DNA from 2 places in the Methylobacterium phyllosphaerae genome. Region 2 is predicted to be linked to the other one. Evidence: riboswitches for the same ligand, from Rfam matches in the RefSeq annotation. Region 2 holds a riboswitch; the other holds the start of a gene.
What was found. Region 2 has a riboswitch for thiamine pyrophosphate ahead of thiC (phosphomethylpyrimidine synthase ThiC). Riboswitches for the same ligand answer to the same signal wherever they lie in the genome.
Positions count from the first base shown of each region.

Region 1: linked by a shared signal. The riboswitch ahead of thiO (glycine oxidase ThiO) and the one ahead of thiC (phosphomethylpyrimidine synthase ThiC) in region 2 are both predicted to bind thiamine pyrophosphate.

Region 1 is NZ_CP015367.1:98,824-106,137, forward strand. Features, by position in the region: gene MCBMB27_RS00435 (glycosyltransferase) at 1-369, opposite strand, end outside; gene MCBMB27_RS00440 (TIGR02281 family clan AA aspartic protease) at 786-1,295, opposite strand; TPP riboswitch at 1,529-1,657, shown strand; gene thiO (glycine oxidase ThiO) at 1,722-2,945, shown strand; gene thiS (sulfur carrier protein ThiS) at 2,942-3,154, shown strand; gene thiG (thiazole synthase) at 3,157-3,960, shown strand; gene MCBMB27_RS00460 (thiamine phosphate synthase) at 3,957-4,601, shown strand; gene MCBMB27_RS00465 (proteasome-type protease) at 4,755-5,507, opposite strand; gene MCBMB27_RS00470 (transglutaminase family protein) at 5,552-6,379, opposite strand; gene MCBMB27_RS00475 (alpha-E domain-containing protein) at 6,401-7,314, opposite strand, start outside.
Region 2 is NZ_CP015367.1:2,779,024-2,786,337, reverse strand. Features, by position in the region: gene thiC (phosphomethylpyrimidine synthase ThiC) at 1-1,792, opposite strand, end outside; TPP riboswitch at 1,864-1,969, opposite strand; gene MCBMB27_RS12505 (alpha/beta hydrolase) at 2,089-2,919, shown strand; gene MCBMB27_RS12500 (HNH endonuclease family protein) at 2,933-3,307, shown strand; gene MCBMB27_RS12495 (acyltransferase family protein) at 3,415-4,485, shown strand; gene MCBMB27_RS12490 (hypothetical protein) at 4,497-4,742, opposite strand; gene MCBMB27_RS12485 (hypothetical protein) at 4,858-5,340, opposite strand; gene MCBMB27_RS12480 (hypothetical protein) at 5,525-5,908, shown strand; gene MCBMB27_RS12475 (transglycosylase domain-containing protein) at 6,049-7,314, shown strand, end outside.

The DNA.
Region 1 (7,314 bases), 2.7 Mb from region 2:
GTTTTCCCGGCATCTGACCAACTGGGTGCGCCAGTATCGCGTCTGCTCGTCGATGATCTCGAACCGATAGCCGGGCGCACGCAACTTCGGCATCGTGAAGTCGGTCGGGATGACCAGCTCATCATCCGCGTCGATGATCAGAGCGTACTGCGCGTGACGCCGTGCGAGTTTCAGGGCCTCGTTCCGATTAAAGGCAAAATCGACCCAGGGGCGCTCGACCAGGGCCCCCGGTATGTCCGCGAGCGCGGCACGGACAATATCCTGTGTTCCATCCGTCGATCCAGTGTCAACGATGATCCAATGATCGATGATCGGACGAACGGAGTCGATGCACCGACGGATCACGTGGGCTTCGTTCTTCACGATCATCGATAAGCAGATCGTGGATTCGCGATTCTTCATCTTGAAGCCGCCCCGTCATGCACTCACGCCTTGAACGCGCAGTCATCACGGCTCCTAGCACCACATCAGCGCATTGACAAAACGACCGATTGCTCCATGATCATTCTGATTGATCGGCGTATTTTCAGCTTTATCGGGGTCAAACTCAGAAATATCTAAACACAATAACATAAGATCTATAAATCAACCGGGAAGGATTGAATTATTAAACCGGTCGGGGACGATCCATCATCGGGCCGCCCGTGGCCTGCGCACCGAATATTTTCCGCGCAGGATCGGACGCGTGATCGACCTGGTCCCGCAGCCGATCCCGGGGAGACGGGCCGCGCCAGCCGCCGTTGGCGCACCGCGACCCCAGAGATCGGCATGGGCGTTCGGGCGTTTCAGCCCCTCAGAGTCATCGTGCTGCCAGAGACGCCGAAATCGCGCAGGCGTCTGAGGAATGACATGCCCAGCAGGCTGGTGGACAGGAGCCCGCGCGGGATCACGACCGCATCGACGTCTCGCACCGTGATCGATCCGATCTGCACGATCGCGATCCGGATCGGCGCCACGCGAACCGTCCCGTTCGCGGTGTTCCAGACGCGCGTGAAATCGGACGCAGCGACCTGGATCCCGATCCGCGCGGCGTCCTCCTCGGAGAACGCGCAGGCGCTCGCCCCGGTATCCACCATCATCGGCAGTGAACGGCCGTCCAGCAGAGCGTTGACGAAGAAATGGCCGTTGCGGCCAGCCTGGAGGGCCACACCGGCGGCGGCACGGCCTGCGAGATCCGGCTCCTGCGGCGGTGCGACGGCGAGCGCGACCGGCGCCGCCCGCATGCCGTCGCGCACCTTCAGGACGGCCGTGACGCCGAGAAAGCCGAGCATGCAGATCAACAGGATTGTGCGCACGCAAATTCGCCCGTGACGTGGAGTGCCGGCGCCCGGAGAAGGTCCGGGATCCCGGCGATCAGATCCCAGACGCGTGAAGGGATGGTGCGCGCCGCCTATCGCGACCGCTGTCCGCGCGCCGATTCCGGTCCGCTTGGTGTCTGGACTGTCACCGCGACCCGCGGATTGTCACGGGAATGATGCAGAGGCGGCGGCGCGGGGTTGACCGACACAAGCCGTGACGCCACATCTGCGTCTGTTCCAGGGAGATCCCCGGCAAGGGGCTGAGAAACCGCTGGCACGTCCCTTAGGACCTGCGGCGCGGAAATCCTTCGAACCTGATCCGGCTCATACCGGCGTAGGGATTGGACCGCGGCCGCCCGAAAGGCAGGCCACAGCTTCTGGTAGAAGCGCACGGCCCGCTCCCCGCGACGGCAATCCGCGGAGATGCCTGTGCCCTTCGACCGACCTGCCTCACCGATCGGCAGCCGCCGCAATCCCGAGGGCGTCGTCGCGCCCGCCGTCCTGCCGGCGCGGACCGCCGTCGCCGTCATCGGCGGCGGGCTGATCGGTCTGTCGATCGCGTGGCGGCTCGCGCGGGCCGGCCGCACGGTGACCGTGCTGGAGCGGGAGACGATCGGCGCGGGCGCGAGCCTCGCGGCCACCGGCATGCTGGCTCCGGCCGCCGAGCACGAGCCCGGCTCGGACCCGCTTCTGCCGCTCGCCCTGGACTCGCTCCGGCTCTGGCCCGGCTTCCGCGACGCCCTTGAGGCCGAGTCCGGCCGAACCATCGACTATCGGGCGGACGGCACCCTGGTGCTGGCGGTCGGCCGCGACGAGGTCGAACGCCTGCGCTTCCGCTACGACCTGCAGCGCCGCTCGGGACTCGACGCCACCTGGCTGCCGGGCAGCGAGGTGCGGCGCCTGGAGCCCGGCCTGCGCCCCTCCGTCACCGCCGGGATCCACTGCCCGCTGGACCATCAGGTCGATCCCCGTCTGGTCATGGAGGCCCTCACCGAGGCTTGTCGTCGGGCCGGCGTGATCCTGGTGGAGCGGACCGCCGTCACCACCCTCGACTGGTCGGGCGGCCGCGTGACCGGGATCCGCGCCGGCGACCGCGTCGTCGCCGCGGAGACCGTCATCCTGGCTTCCGGCGCCTGGAGCGGGGAGGGCGGTCTGCTCCCCGACGCGCTCGCCCTTCCGGTCCGTCCGCTGAAGGGCCAGTCCCTGGCGCTGCGCACCACCGCCCGCACCGGCACCCTCGCGCGGATGGTCTGGACCGAGCAGGTCCACATGGCGCCGAAGAGCGACGGCCAGCTCATCGTCGGCGCGACCGTGGAGGATTGCGGCTTCCGGCCCGGCGTTACCGCGGGCGGGCTCTACGCGCTGCTGGAGGGCGCCCGCCGGGTGCTGCCCGGTATCGAGGAGATGGAAGTCGAGGCCGTCTGGAGCGGCTACCGCCCGACCTCGGACGACGACGCGCCGATCCTCGACACCATCGCACCGGGCCTCGTCGCCGCCACGGGGCATCACCGCAACGGCTACCTGCTCGCCCCGATCACCGCCGAGGCGATCGCCGCGCTGGTGTTGCACGGCGCGCTGCCCGAGGTCGCCCGTCCCTTCACCCGCCTGCGCTTCGGCCAGCCGGACGCGCTGAGGGCCTCGGCATGAAGCTCGTCGTCAACGGTGAGCCGCGCGACTGCGCGGCCGAGACGGTGGACGCGCTGTTCCGCCTCGAGGCCGCGGAGAGCGGCATCGAGAGCCCGCAGGGCGTCGCCATCGCGCTGAACGGCCGGGTGCTGCGCCGCCGCGACTGGGGGGAAACCCGGATCGCGGAGGGCGACCGCGTCGAGATCGTTCGCGCCATGCAGGGAGGTTGAGCATGGATCAGACCCATACGCCGCTGCGTCCCGAAGGTGGGGATGACAGCCTGACCATCGCCGGCGTGAGCCTATCGTCGCGACTGTTCATCGGCACCGCCGGCTATCCGACGCAGGCGATCATGCGCGACGCCGTCCAGGCGAGCGGCGCCGACGTGGTCACCGCCTCGATCCGCAGGGTCTCGCTGCAGGGCCACGGCTCGGACACGGTCAAGATCCTGAAGGGCAAGCGCTTCCTGCCGAATACCGCCGGCTGCGAGACGGCCCGCGACGCGATCATGACCGCCGAACTCGCCCGTGAGGCGCTCGACACCAACTGGATCAAGGTCGAGGTGATCGGTGACCGGGAGACGCTCTACCCGGACGTGATGGAGCTGATCGAGGCCTGCCGCCATCTCGTCGATGACGGCTTCGTGGTGCTGCCCTACTGCAACGACGACCCGATCGTATGCCAGCGCCTGGAGGATATCGGCTGCGCCGCCGTGATGCCCATGGGCTCACTGATCGGGTCCGGGATGGGCATCGCCAACCCGGCCAATCTCGAACTGATCTGCCGCCGGGCGAAGGTGCCGGTCGTGGTCGATGCCGGGATCGGCACCGCCTCGGATGCGGTGATCGCCATGGAACTCGGCGCCGCCGCCTGCCTGATCAACACCGCGGTGGCCAAGGCCGACGATCCCGTGCGCATGGCCCGCGCCATGGGCCGGGCGGTGGAGGCCGGACGCGACGCGTATTGCGCCGGGCGCATTCCCCGCCGCGGCCGGGCCGAGCCATCGAGCCCGCAGCTCGGCCTCGTCGGCTCGTGAGGGCACTGCCGTCGCCGCTGCTCGCGGTGACGGACCGGCACGGGCATCCACGGCCGCTCGCCGAGACGGTGCAGGCGATCCTCGATGGCGGCGGACGCTGGATCTGGTTCCGGGATCGCGATCTGGAGACGGACGCCCGTCGGCGCCTCGGCGAGGCCGTGGCAGAGCGCGTGCGGGCCGCGAAAGGCGTCCTGACGGTCGGCGGTGACGTCGCGTTGGCGCGCGCCCTCGGGGCCGACGGCGTCCATCTCGGCGGCGGCTCGGGACCGGAGGCCATCGCGGCGGCACGGGCGGCGCTGGGAGAGCGGGCGCTGATCGGCGTGTCGGCCCATGCGGCGCACGAGGTTGCCCAGGCGGCGTCGGCCGGTGCCGATTACGCCACCCTCAGCCCGATCTATGCGACCGCCAGCAAGCCGGGCTACGGCCCGGCGCTCGGCCTCGCGGGGCTCGCGGCGGCCTGCGATCGCGAGCTTCCGATCGTGGCGCTCGGCGGTCTCGACGCGGACCGAATCGGCGGATGCCGGGCCGCCGGGGCGGCGGCGGTCGCCGTCATGGGTGGGCTGATGCGAGCGCGCGAGCCGGCCGAGGCCGCGCAGGCCGTCCTGAAAGCCTGGAGCTCGGCCGATCGCGCCCCCGTGTGAGGGGCGCCACCCGGTCGGCGCACGGGCCTCGCGACCGGCACGGACCCGGGGCCCTTTGCTCCGCTCGGGACGACGGGCGGGGCGATATCAACCGCAAGTCCGCGCGGACACGGCGCCGGATCGAATCCTCGCGCAAGTCCTAACGCGCAAGCCCTATTTGTCCGCCGGCCCGTAAGGCGGCCGCGGGATGGCCCGATGCGCGGCCCGGAGCGCCGCCGACCAGCGCTCGCGCAGGTCGTGGAAGTAGCCCTCACCAGCCTCGATCCGGTGATTCACTTCCAGCGTCAGCGCGTTCCGGCGAACCAGGGCGATGTCGATCGGCAGCCCCACGCCGAGATTCGACCGCATGGTCGAATCCATCGAGACGAGGCTGACCTTCAGGGCGTCGTACAGCTCGGTCGTGTATCTCACCGCCCGGTCGAGGATCGGCTTGCCGTACTTGTGCTCGCCGATCTGAAGGAAGGGCGCATCGGTGCTGCACTCGATGAAATTGCCGGCCGAATAGATCAGGTACAGACGCATCTCGCCATTCCCGATCTGGCCGCCGAACAGCAGCGAGATCGAGAACCGGATGCTGGCCGCCTCGAACCCGTCCTTCTCGATCGCCCGCACCCGTCGGATGGCCCGGCCGATCAGCTGCGCGGCCTGGAACATGGTCGGCGCTTCGACGAGCTTCTGCGGCGGCTCGTCGTCCTCCTCGCCGGGCACGCCCTCCTGAAGCATGCTGAGAACAGACTGGGTGATCGAGAGATTACCGGCCGAGGCGAGCATCATCACCCGCTCGCCCGGTACGTTGAAATGGTGCAGCTTTCGGTAGGTCGAGATATCGTCGAGCCCCGCATTGGTGCGGGTGTCGGCGACCATCACCAGCCCTTCCTCGACCAGGACACCGACGCAGTAGGTCATCGTCTTCGGGTTCTCCTACGGCCGGCGGACCGGTGTCTGAACGATCAGGATTGGGCGGCGGTCCTGCCTTGCTCGACCCGGAGCTTCACGTCCAGTGTTTCGGTGCCACCCCCCGTGCGGCTGCCGCGGATCGGGGCCGCGCCGAGATAGTCCAGGCCCGTTGCGACGCGGATGTAATTGTCCGAGGGGCTGACGTCGTAGCACGGATCGAACGCCACCCAGCCGAGATCCGGCACCAGGGCCTCGACCCAGCCATGGGGCGCCTCGACATCCGCCTGCCCGTCGTCCCGGGCCCGGTAACCGGCCACGTAGCGGGCCGGGATGCCGATGTGGCGGGCGGCGGCAAGGAAGACGTGGGCGAGATCCTGGCAGACGCCGCTCCCGGCCGCGAAGGCCTTGGCGGCTGGAACCGCGCTGGAGGCGGGGCCGGGCTCGTAGGTCACCGCGCCGCGGACGGCGCCCATCAGCCTGTGGAGGAGAGCCAGAACCGCACCGTCGCCCTCCGCGGCGACGCGTTCCGCGAAGGCGTGCAGCTCGGGGCTCGCCGCGCACAGATCCGTGTCGCGCAGGAAGAACTGATCCGGCAGGCGCTCCACAGTGCCGCGCACGACACCGTTCGTGTCATCGGTATCGACCTCGCCGGTCACGCGGATGGTGAGGGCATCGGCCGGCTCGTCCGGCGTGAACCAATGGACGACATTGCCGAACCCGTCCTCGCGGGCGGTGAGCCGCCCGTCGATGGTGGTGTCGATCCGCCACGTGCGGACGTATTGGCCGTCATGATCCCGGGGCGTCAGCCTCAGGACCTGCACGAGCCCGCGGGCCGGCTGCTCGTAGGTGTAGATGGTCTCGTGAACCACGCGGATGCGCATGCGCTGTCCTGTCCGTCTCGTTCAGCCGACCAGATACTGCTTGGCGATCGCCTCGCCCACCCTGTTGTTCTCGGCAATGAACGCTTCGACGAATTCGTGCAGCCCTGAGGCGAAGACTCGGTTGATATCCTCGCCTTCCAGTTTCGCCAGCATGTTGCCGGCGAGCCGCTGGCTCGGGCCCCGGCGCCCGTAGGCGTCGGCGATGAGATCCAGATACTCGACGATCACGCCGTAGCAGTTGGCGAAGGAGCGCGGCATCTGCTTGTTGAGCATCAGCAGGTCGGCCACCAGCAGCGGCTTGACGCTCTCGCGATACACCCAGTGATAGGCATTGAACGCCGAGACTTCGCGCAGGATCGTGGTCCACTGGAAGTAGTCGAGGCTGCCGCCCACCGTCTCGTCGTGCGGCAGCAGGATCTGGTACTTCACGTCGAGGATGCGGGCGGTGTTGTCGGCCCGCTCGATCGCCGTGCCGAGCCGTGTGAACCAGAAGGCGTCGTTGCGCAGCATCGTCCGGAAGGCCGAGCCATCGAAGGTCAGCGAGACGGTCTTCACCCAGTCGAGGAAGCGGCCGAATTCGTCGCGGTTGAGGTCCTTGCCGGCGTAGTTGCGCAGCTCCAGCCACGCGCCGTTGATCGCGTCCCACATCTCGGTGGTGAGCGCCGTGCGCACCGAGCGGGCATTCTCGCGGGCCGCCTCGATGCAGGAGCGGATCGAGGACGGGTTGTGCGGGCTGAAGGCCAGAAAATCGCAGACCGTGTCGGCGTTCACCGCACTGTAGTGCGTCTTGAACGCGTCCGGGTCGCCGGCCGAGGCGAGGGCGGATTCCCACTCGTTGCTCCCGCCGCCGCCGTAGCTCGTCGGCAGCGAGGCGAAACGGTGGGCCGCATCGAGGATACGGGCGACGAAGTCGGCCCGCTCCACGTAGCGCGAGA
Region 2 (7,314 bases):
CGGGCGACGCGCCCACGACTTCGCCGGCTTCCTCCATCGCCAGCACCTCGGCGCGCAGATCCTGCGTGATCTTCATCGAGCAGAATTTCGGCCCGCACATCGAGCAGAAATGCGCGACCTTGTGGGCGTCCTTCGGCAGGGTCTCGTCGTGGTAGCGGCGGGCCGTATCCGGATCGAGGCCCAGGTTGAACTGGTCCTCCCAGCGGAAGTCGAACCGGGCGCGGCTGAGCGCGTCGTCGCGCAGCTGCGCGGCCGGGTGGCCTTTGGCGAGGTCGGCGGCGTGGGCGGCGATCTTGTAGGTGATCACGCCGGTCTTCACGTCGTCCCGGTCGGGCAGGCCGAGATGCTCCTTCGGGGTGACGTAGCAGAGCATCGCGGTGCCGAACCAGCCGATCATCGCGGCGCCGATGCCCGAGGTGATATGGTCGTAGCCGGGGGCGATGTCGGTGGTCAGCGGGCCGAGGGTGTAGAACGGCGCCTCGCCGCACTCCTTCAGCTGCTTCTCCATGTTGACCTTGATCTTGTGCATCGGCACGTGGCCGGGGCCCTCGATCATCACCTGGCAGCCCTTGTCCCAGGCGACCTTGGTCAGCTCGCCCAGCGTCTCCAGCTCGCCGAACTGGGCGGCGTCGTTGGCGTCGGCGATCGAGCCCGGGCGCAGGCCGTCGCCCAGCGAGAACGACACGTCGTAGGCCCGCATGATGTCGCAGATCTCGTCGAACCGCTCGTAGAGGAACGATTCCCGGTGCCCGGCCAGGCACCAGCGCGCCATGATCGAGCCGCCGCGGGAGACGATGCCGGTGACGCGCCGGGCGGTCAGCGGCACGTGGGCCAGCCGCACGCCGGCATGGATGGTGAAGTAGTCGATGCCCTGCTCGGCCTGCTCGATCAGCGTGTCCTTGAAGACCTCCCAGTCGAGCTTGAGCGGGTCGCCGCCGACCTTCTCCAGCGCCTGATAGATCGGCACCGTGCCGATCGGGACCGGGCTGTTCCGGATGATCCACGAGCGGATGTTGTGGATGTTGCGGCCGGTGGACAGGTCCATGACCGTGTCGGCGCCCCAGCGGATCGACCAGACGAGCTTCTCGACCTCGTCGGCGGCCGAGGACGTCACGGCCGAGTTGCCGATGTTGGCGTTGATCTTGACCAGGAAGTTCCGGCCGATCGCCATCGGCTCCAGCTCGGTGTGGTTGATGTTGGCCGGGATGATCGCTCGGCCGCGGGCGATCTCGTCGCGCACGAATTCGGGGGTGATGAAGGGCGGGACCGAGGCCCCGAAGCTCTGGCCGTCGGCGAGTGCGGCCTCGGCGCCCGCGAGCATCTTCTCGCGGCAGACGTTCTCGCGATGGGCGACGTAGATCATCTCCTCGGTGATGATCCCCGCGCGGGCGAACTCGTACTGGGTCACCCTCTGGCCCGGGGCCGCCTTGCGGATGGTCCGCTCGGCGGGGCAGGGGGCCACGAGCTTGTCGCCCGCGAAGCCGTTATCCTCGGGCTTCACCGCCCGCGGGGCGACGGCCGCGTAACCGCGGGCCGCGATCCAGGGCTCGCGCACGCCGGGGAGGCCGGCATTGAGGTCGATCCGCGCGTCGGTCTCGGTGTAGGGGCCCGACGGGTCGTAGACCCGCACCGGTTCCTCCTTCGGATCGGAGAGGACGATCTCGCGGTAGGGGACGCGGATGTCCGGCCGTCCGGCCGGGCTCGCATAGGCCTTGCGCGATCCGGTCACCGGACCCGTGGTCACGGTCTCCGGGCTGCCTTTCACATCCTTGGGGAGAACGGGTGCGTTCATCGTGGGCCTCTCCTCGTGCTGGAGCAGTCCGGTCCACGCGATGGCCGAGATGAGATGGGGCCGCGCGACATGCGACCGCAGGTTCCCGTCCCTCCGCCGGTATGAGCCGGATCAGGTTCAAGGGTCAGGGCAGCGTGCCCAATCTCAGCCCCCTGCGGGGCTCCCCTCGGAACGGTTCCAGACTCAGGCGCGCGGACGGCTTTGTCAATGCTGACCGGGCGCCCTAGAAAACACATCCCGAAAACCGTTCGATCGAACGTATCCGCTTCTCAACCCCACGGCCTCCCCCGCATCGCATGCGACTCCTCGCCGGCCTCCTGCTCGCCGTGCTCCTGCTCTGCGGGTTGGCCTGCGCCGCGCTCGCCCTCGGACAGCGCCGCTTCCTCTATCCGGGCGCCTTCAGCCCGCCGACACCCTGGCCGGTGCCGCCCGGGGTCGCGACGATCACGGTCGCGACCTCGGATGGCGAGACCCTGCACGGACTGTGGCGGCCGCCGCGGCCGGGCTGCGGCGTCATCGTCAGTTTCCACGGCAATGGATCCCGCCCGGAACCGCACGCGGAGCGCTTCGCCGCGGAGCCGTGGCGGGCGCGCGGCTGGGGTCTGCTGACCGTGGCCTATCGCGGCTATCCCGGCTCGACCGGCAGCCCCAGCGAAGACGGCCTGATCCGCGACGGCCTGGCGGCCGTGAACGCCGCGCGAGCACAGGCGCCCGATGCGCCGATCCTGCTGCACGGCCATTCGCTGGGGGCGGCCGTCGCGGTCGCAGTCGCCGAACGGGTGCCGACGATCGGGCTTTACTTGGAGGCCCCGTTCGACTCGATGATCCACACCGTGCGGCTGCATGTCCCGCTAGTCCCCATCTGGCTCCTGCGCGACACATACCGCTCGGACACGCGCATCCGTGGCGGAACTGCGCCGGTTCTGATCGTGCAGGGACGCGACGACACGGTGGTGCCGCTCAAGTTGGCGCAAAGCCTCGCCGCAGCAGCCGGCCCTCGGGCGCGGATCGCCGTGATCCCGGGCGACCACGTGTCCATCCTGGGGGGCCGGGACCGAGAGGCCGAGGCGTTGTTCAGAGAGCGTGTCGGTCCGACCTGCCCGCAGCCGGTCGATCAGCAAGGATAGGAGAGGGGGGCGCGTGGTCGGACGGCGCTCGCAGCGCTGGAGCGCCGAAGATCCGGACGCACCGGGTGCGCAGGGCCGGCCCGAGCCGGTCTGCCCGCTCTGTGAGCGCCCGATTCCGCACGGCGCTCGCTCCAGCCTCCATCACCTCACCCCGAAGCTGAAGGGCGGAACCCATCGCGGTACCGTCCGCCTGCACCAGATCTGCCACTCGGCGATCCATGCACGCTACAGTGAGGCCGAGATCGCCAAGCGCCTGGCCGATCTCGAAGCCCTGCGGACCGATCCGGAGATAGCCCGCTTCCTCGCCTGGGTGCGCGGCCGGCCGGACGATTTTCACGCCGCGACGCGTATGACCCGCGCGCGGCGGTCGGCGCGGCGCAAGGTCTGACCGCCGGCGTTTACCGACCGTTCGTCACATCCGCAGGTTGCGGCGATCACGTTCATCGCCGTCAACCCAAATCGGTCCAGGATCCCTCCGATCGCGAGGGTGGGACGATGGCCGGGGTCGGGGATACGGGTGATCGGCTCGCCTGGGTCGATATCGCCAAGGGGATCTGCATCCTCCTGGTGGTCATGATGCATTCCGTCACGGGCACCGGCGACGCCATGGGCGGGGAAGGTTTCCTCCATCCGGTCGTGGCCTTCGCGAAGCCGTTCCGGATTCCGGACTTCTTCCTTCTGTCCGGCCTGTTCATGGGGCGGGTGATCGACCGCGACTGGCGCCTGTTCTCCGACCGCCGGGTGGTCCATTTCGCCTATTTCTACCTGCTCTGGCTCGTGATCCAGTCGGCCGCCAGATACGGCAAGATCGCCGGCGATGACGGCCCCACGGCCTTCGCGGCGCATCTCGCCCATGCCCTGATCGAACCCTACTCGACGCTGTGGTTCATCTATCTGCTCGCGGTGTTCTCGGTCGTCACCAAGGCTCTGCGCCGCGTGCCCGACGCCGTGCTGCTCGCCGGTGCCGCCGTGCTGCAGATTGCCGACATCCGCAGCGAGTCGACCCTCATCGAGGAGTTCTGCGCCCGATATGTCTTCTTCGTCGCCGGCTATCTGTTCGCCGGCCGCATCTTCGCCCTCGCGGACGCGGCCCGGCACCGGGTCCGGCTCGCCCTGTGCGGCCTCGCCGCATGGGCGTTCGTGGAAGGTTGGCTCGCGCTGACTCCGTCGGGCCTTCCGAATCACCCGACCCTCGCCAGCCTGCCGCTGGTGAGCCTCGCTCTCGGCGCCGCCGGTGCGCTCGCGATCGTGGTGGCGGCGTCGCTCCTTGGCCGCGTCGGGGGGCCGATCGCCGAGGCGGTCCGAACCTGCGGGCAGCGCTCGATCGTGATCTATCTCGCCTTTTCGCTACCCATGGCGGCGACCCGGGAGATTCTCGTGCGCACCGGAGCCATCGCCGATATCGGACTTGCAAGCCTCATCGTCATGACCGTGGCGGTGCTGCTGCCGCTGGTCCTGGAGCGGCTGGTTCGCGGCACGGCGCTCGATCTGCTGTTCGTGCGGCCGCGCTGGTGCCGGCTCGTGGGGTCGGAGTCCCGGACCCGCCCGGTCCTGCAGGCGACCTGAGACGGGCGGCTTCAGCCCTCGAAGGCGATGCCGATCCGGCGGCTGCGCCGCCATGCAACGGCCGCCGCGCGCGGCTCGGCGCCGGCGCTCACGCGGAGCGGGAAGCGGTCCGGCACCACATGATCGCCGTCGACCTCGATCTGGGCGCCGACCTCGGTCGCGTCCCAGACCAGGCAACTGACTTCGCCGCCGTCGAGCAGGACCGCGCCGAAGGTGAAGGCGTTCTTCCGGAAGACGCCGCGGCGATTCTCCCTCATCGACTCCCCCATCCGCACCCGCGGGCCCGCGGAGACGATCTCCGCGGTCCGGGACGATGCCGGATGGGGGTTAACAGGGCAAATACGATCCCTTGCCTGCGCTCTCAGATCGAGATCAATAGTCGTCCGGATCATCCCTGTAGCGGCGCGGCCCAGGCCCATAATCGTCGTCGTACGAGCGGCGTGCGCGCGGCCGGTCGTAGTCGCGGCCATAGCGATAGGCGTCGCGCCGGTCGTCGTAATCGTCGCTCCGGTACCCGCCACCGCCGTAGCCGCCACCGCCGTAGCCGCCACCGCCAGAGCCGCCTGCAGTGATGCGCGGTGCGTACCAGCAGCTCTTCGCCTGGCCCGGTGCGGGATCGCCGAAGGTCTGGCTGTTGCAGGGCACGGCGCCGCCCTGAGGAAACGGCCGACCGTTGGTCCGGCCGGGCACGCCGTAATAGACGTTGGTCGCGTAGGGCATCCGGCAGACGCCGCCTTCCTGGGCGCAGCCGACCAGATACACCGTGTCGAGCTGATAGGCCCGGGCCGGCGCGGGCATCACCGTGCCGGCTCCCAGCATGATGGCTCCGAAGGCCAGAGCGATCCGAATCTGCACGTCCCCGATTCCCCATTGCGTCGCGGTCCGCGTGCCGAATAATCCGGTCGGCGGCTTCCGGCCAGCGGCCGCGCTCGCTATGGCGTCGCGCACGGATCTGTGCGGGCTGTTTTGGCACCGCCATGACGATGATCGGGCGGAGCCACCCGTGGTCGAACGGGATAGGGCGCCCCAGGAGGCCTTAATGAGGGATGCGTCCGCGCAGGAGCTTCTGTTGCTCAGCGCGCTGCAGGAATGCCGGATCCAGCTCGACGCGGCGCGCAAGGACGAGGCGGCCCGCGCCGCCGTCCGGGAGGAGCTGGAGGCTGCCCTTCGCCGCGAGGCGGCGCTCTCGGCTGTGGTCGCCGAGGAGCGCGAGCGGACGGAGGCCGTCCGTCTCGTGCTTCAGGCGCTGCTGATGAGCATCGGCTGGTTCGGCCTGCGCCGACGCCTGTTCCGGTCGCGCATCGCCCGGCTGGGCCGCGAGACGCCGGATTCAGGTCCGCAATCGGCTCGCCATTCCGTGCTGCTCGCGGAGGCCCGACGGGTGCTCGGCGCGCCGGCCGTCCAGCCTCCTGCCCAACGCTAGGGCGTATCGGCGCGCGGGATGGGGAACGGGCGCCGAACGCTTCGATAACGGCCCCTTAAACCGCCGCATTTAGCGTGCGGAAACCGTCCTGCGGCGCGCCCGACAGACGCGCTGCGGCGGAACATTCGTAGACGGGATGCATGGCCAAGGGTCGGGGCAGGATTGAGCCGAACTTCGACGTGCCCGAGGGGCGTGTCCGGGATCGCGGCGAACTCGATCTGCGCCTGTCCCGGGAGGACCGTCCCGGGGGGGCAGGAGACGGCGTGGCGAAGCGATCGGGCGGCGGAGGAGCGCGGCAGCCGAACAAGGCGCCGGCGCGGACCACCGGGCGGGCGAAGGCCTCGGGTCGCGGCCGACGCCGGCGGTCCTGGCTCGGCCGCATCGTCTACGGCACCGTCGTCCTCGGTCTCTGGGGGGTGATCGGGCTTGCCGGGCTCATCGCCTACCACGCGTCGCAATTGCCGCCGATCGACCAGCTCGCGGTGCCGAAGCGGCCGCCCAACATCGCCATCCTGGCAAGCGACGGCTCGCTGCTCGCCAATCGCGGCGAGACCGGCGGCCGGGTGGTCTCGATCAAGGAATTGCCGCCCTACTTGCCGCGCGCCTTCGTGGCGATCGAGGATCGGCGCTTCTACCAGCATTTCGGCGTCGATCCGGTCGGCATCCTGCGCGCCATCGGTCAGAACCTGACCCGGCGCGGCGTCGCGCAGGGCGGCTCGACCTTGACGCAGCAGCTCGCCAAGAATCTGTTCCTGACGCAGGAGCGGACCGCCTCGCGCAAGATCCAGGAGGCGATCCTCGCGCTCTGGCTGGAGCACAAGTACACCAAGGACGAGATCCTCGAGCTCTACCTGAACCGTGTCTATTTCGGCGCCGGCGCCTACGGCGTCGAGGCGGCCGCGCAGCGCTATTTCGGCAAGCCCGCCAAGGAGGTGAGCCTTGCGCAGGCCGCGATGCTCGGCGGCCTCGTTCAGGCGCCGTCGCGGCTCGCTCCGAACCGCAACCTCCCGGCCGCCCAGGCCCGCGCCGCCCAGGTGCTCGCCGCGATGCAGGAACTCGGCTTCGCCGCGCCGCAGGACGTGAAGGTGGCGCTCGCCCAGCCGGCGAAGCCCACCAATGCCCGCGGCGGCGGTTCGGCCAATTACGTCGCAGACCTCGTGATGGACGTGCTCGACGACTACGTCGGCAAGTTCGACACCGACATCACGGTCCAGACGACCGTCGATCCCGTCCTCCAGGCCGCCGCCGAGAAGGTGCTCACCGACGAGCTCAACGCCAAGGGCGCGCGCTTCAATGTCGGCCAGGGCGCGCTGGTCTCGATGCGGCCCGACGGCGCGATCCGGGCGCTGATCGGCGGGCGCGACTACGCCCAGAGCCAGTTCAACCGTGCCACGACCGCGAAGCGC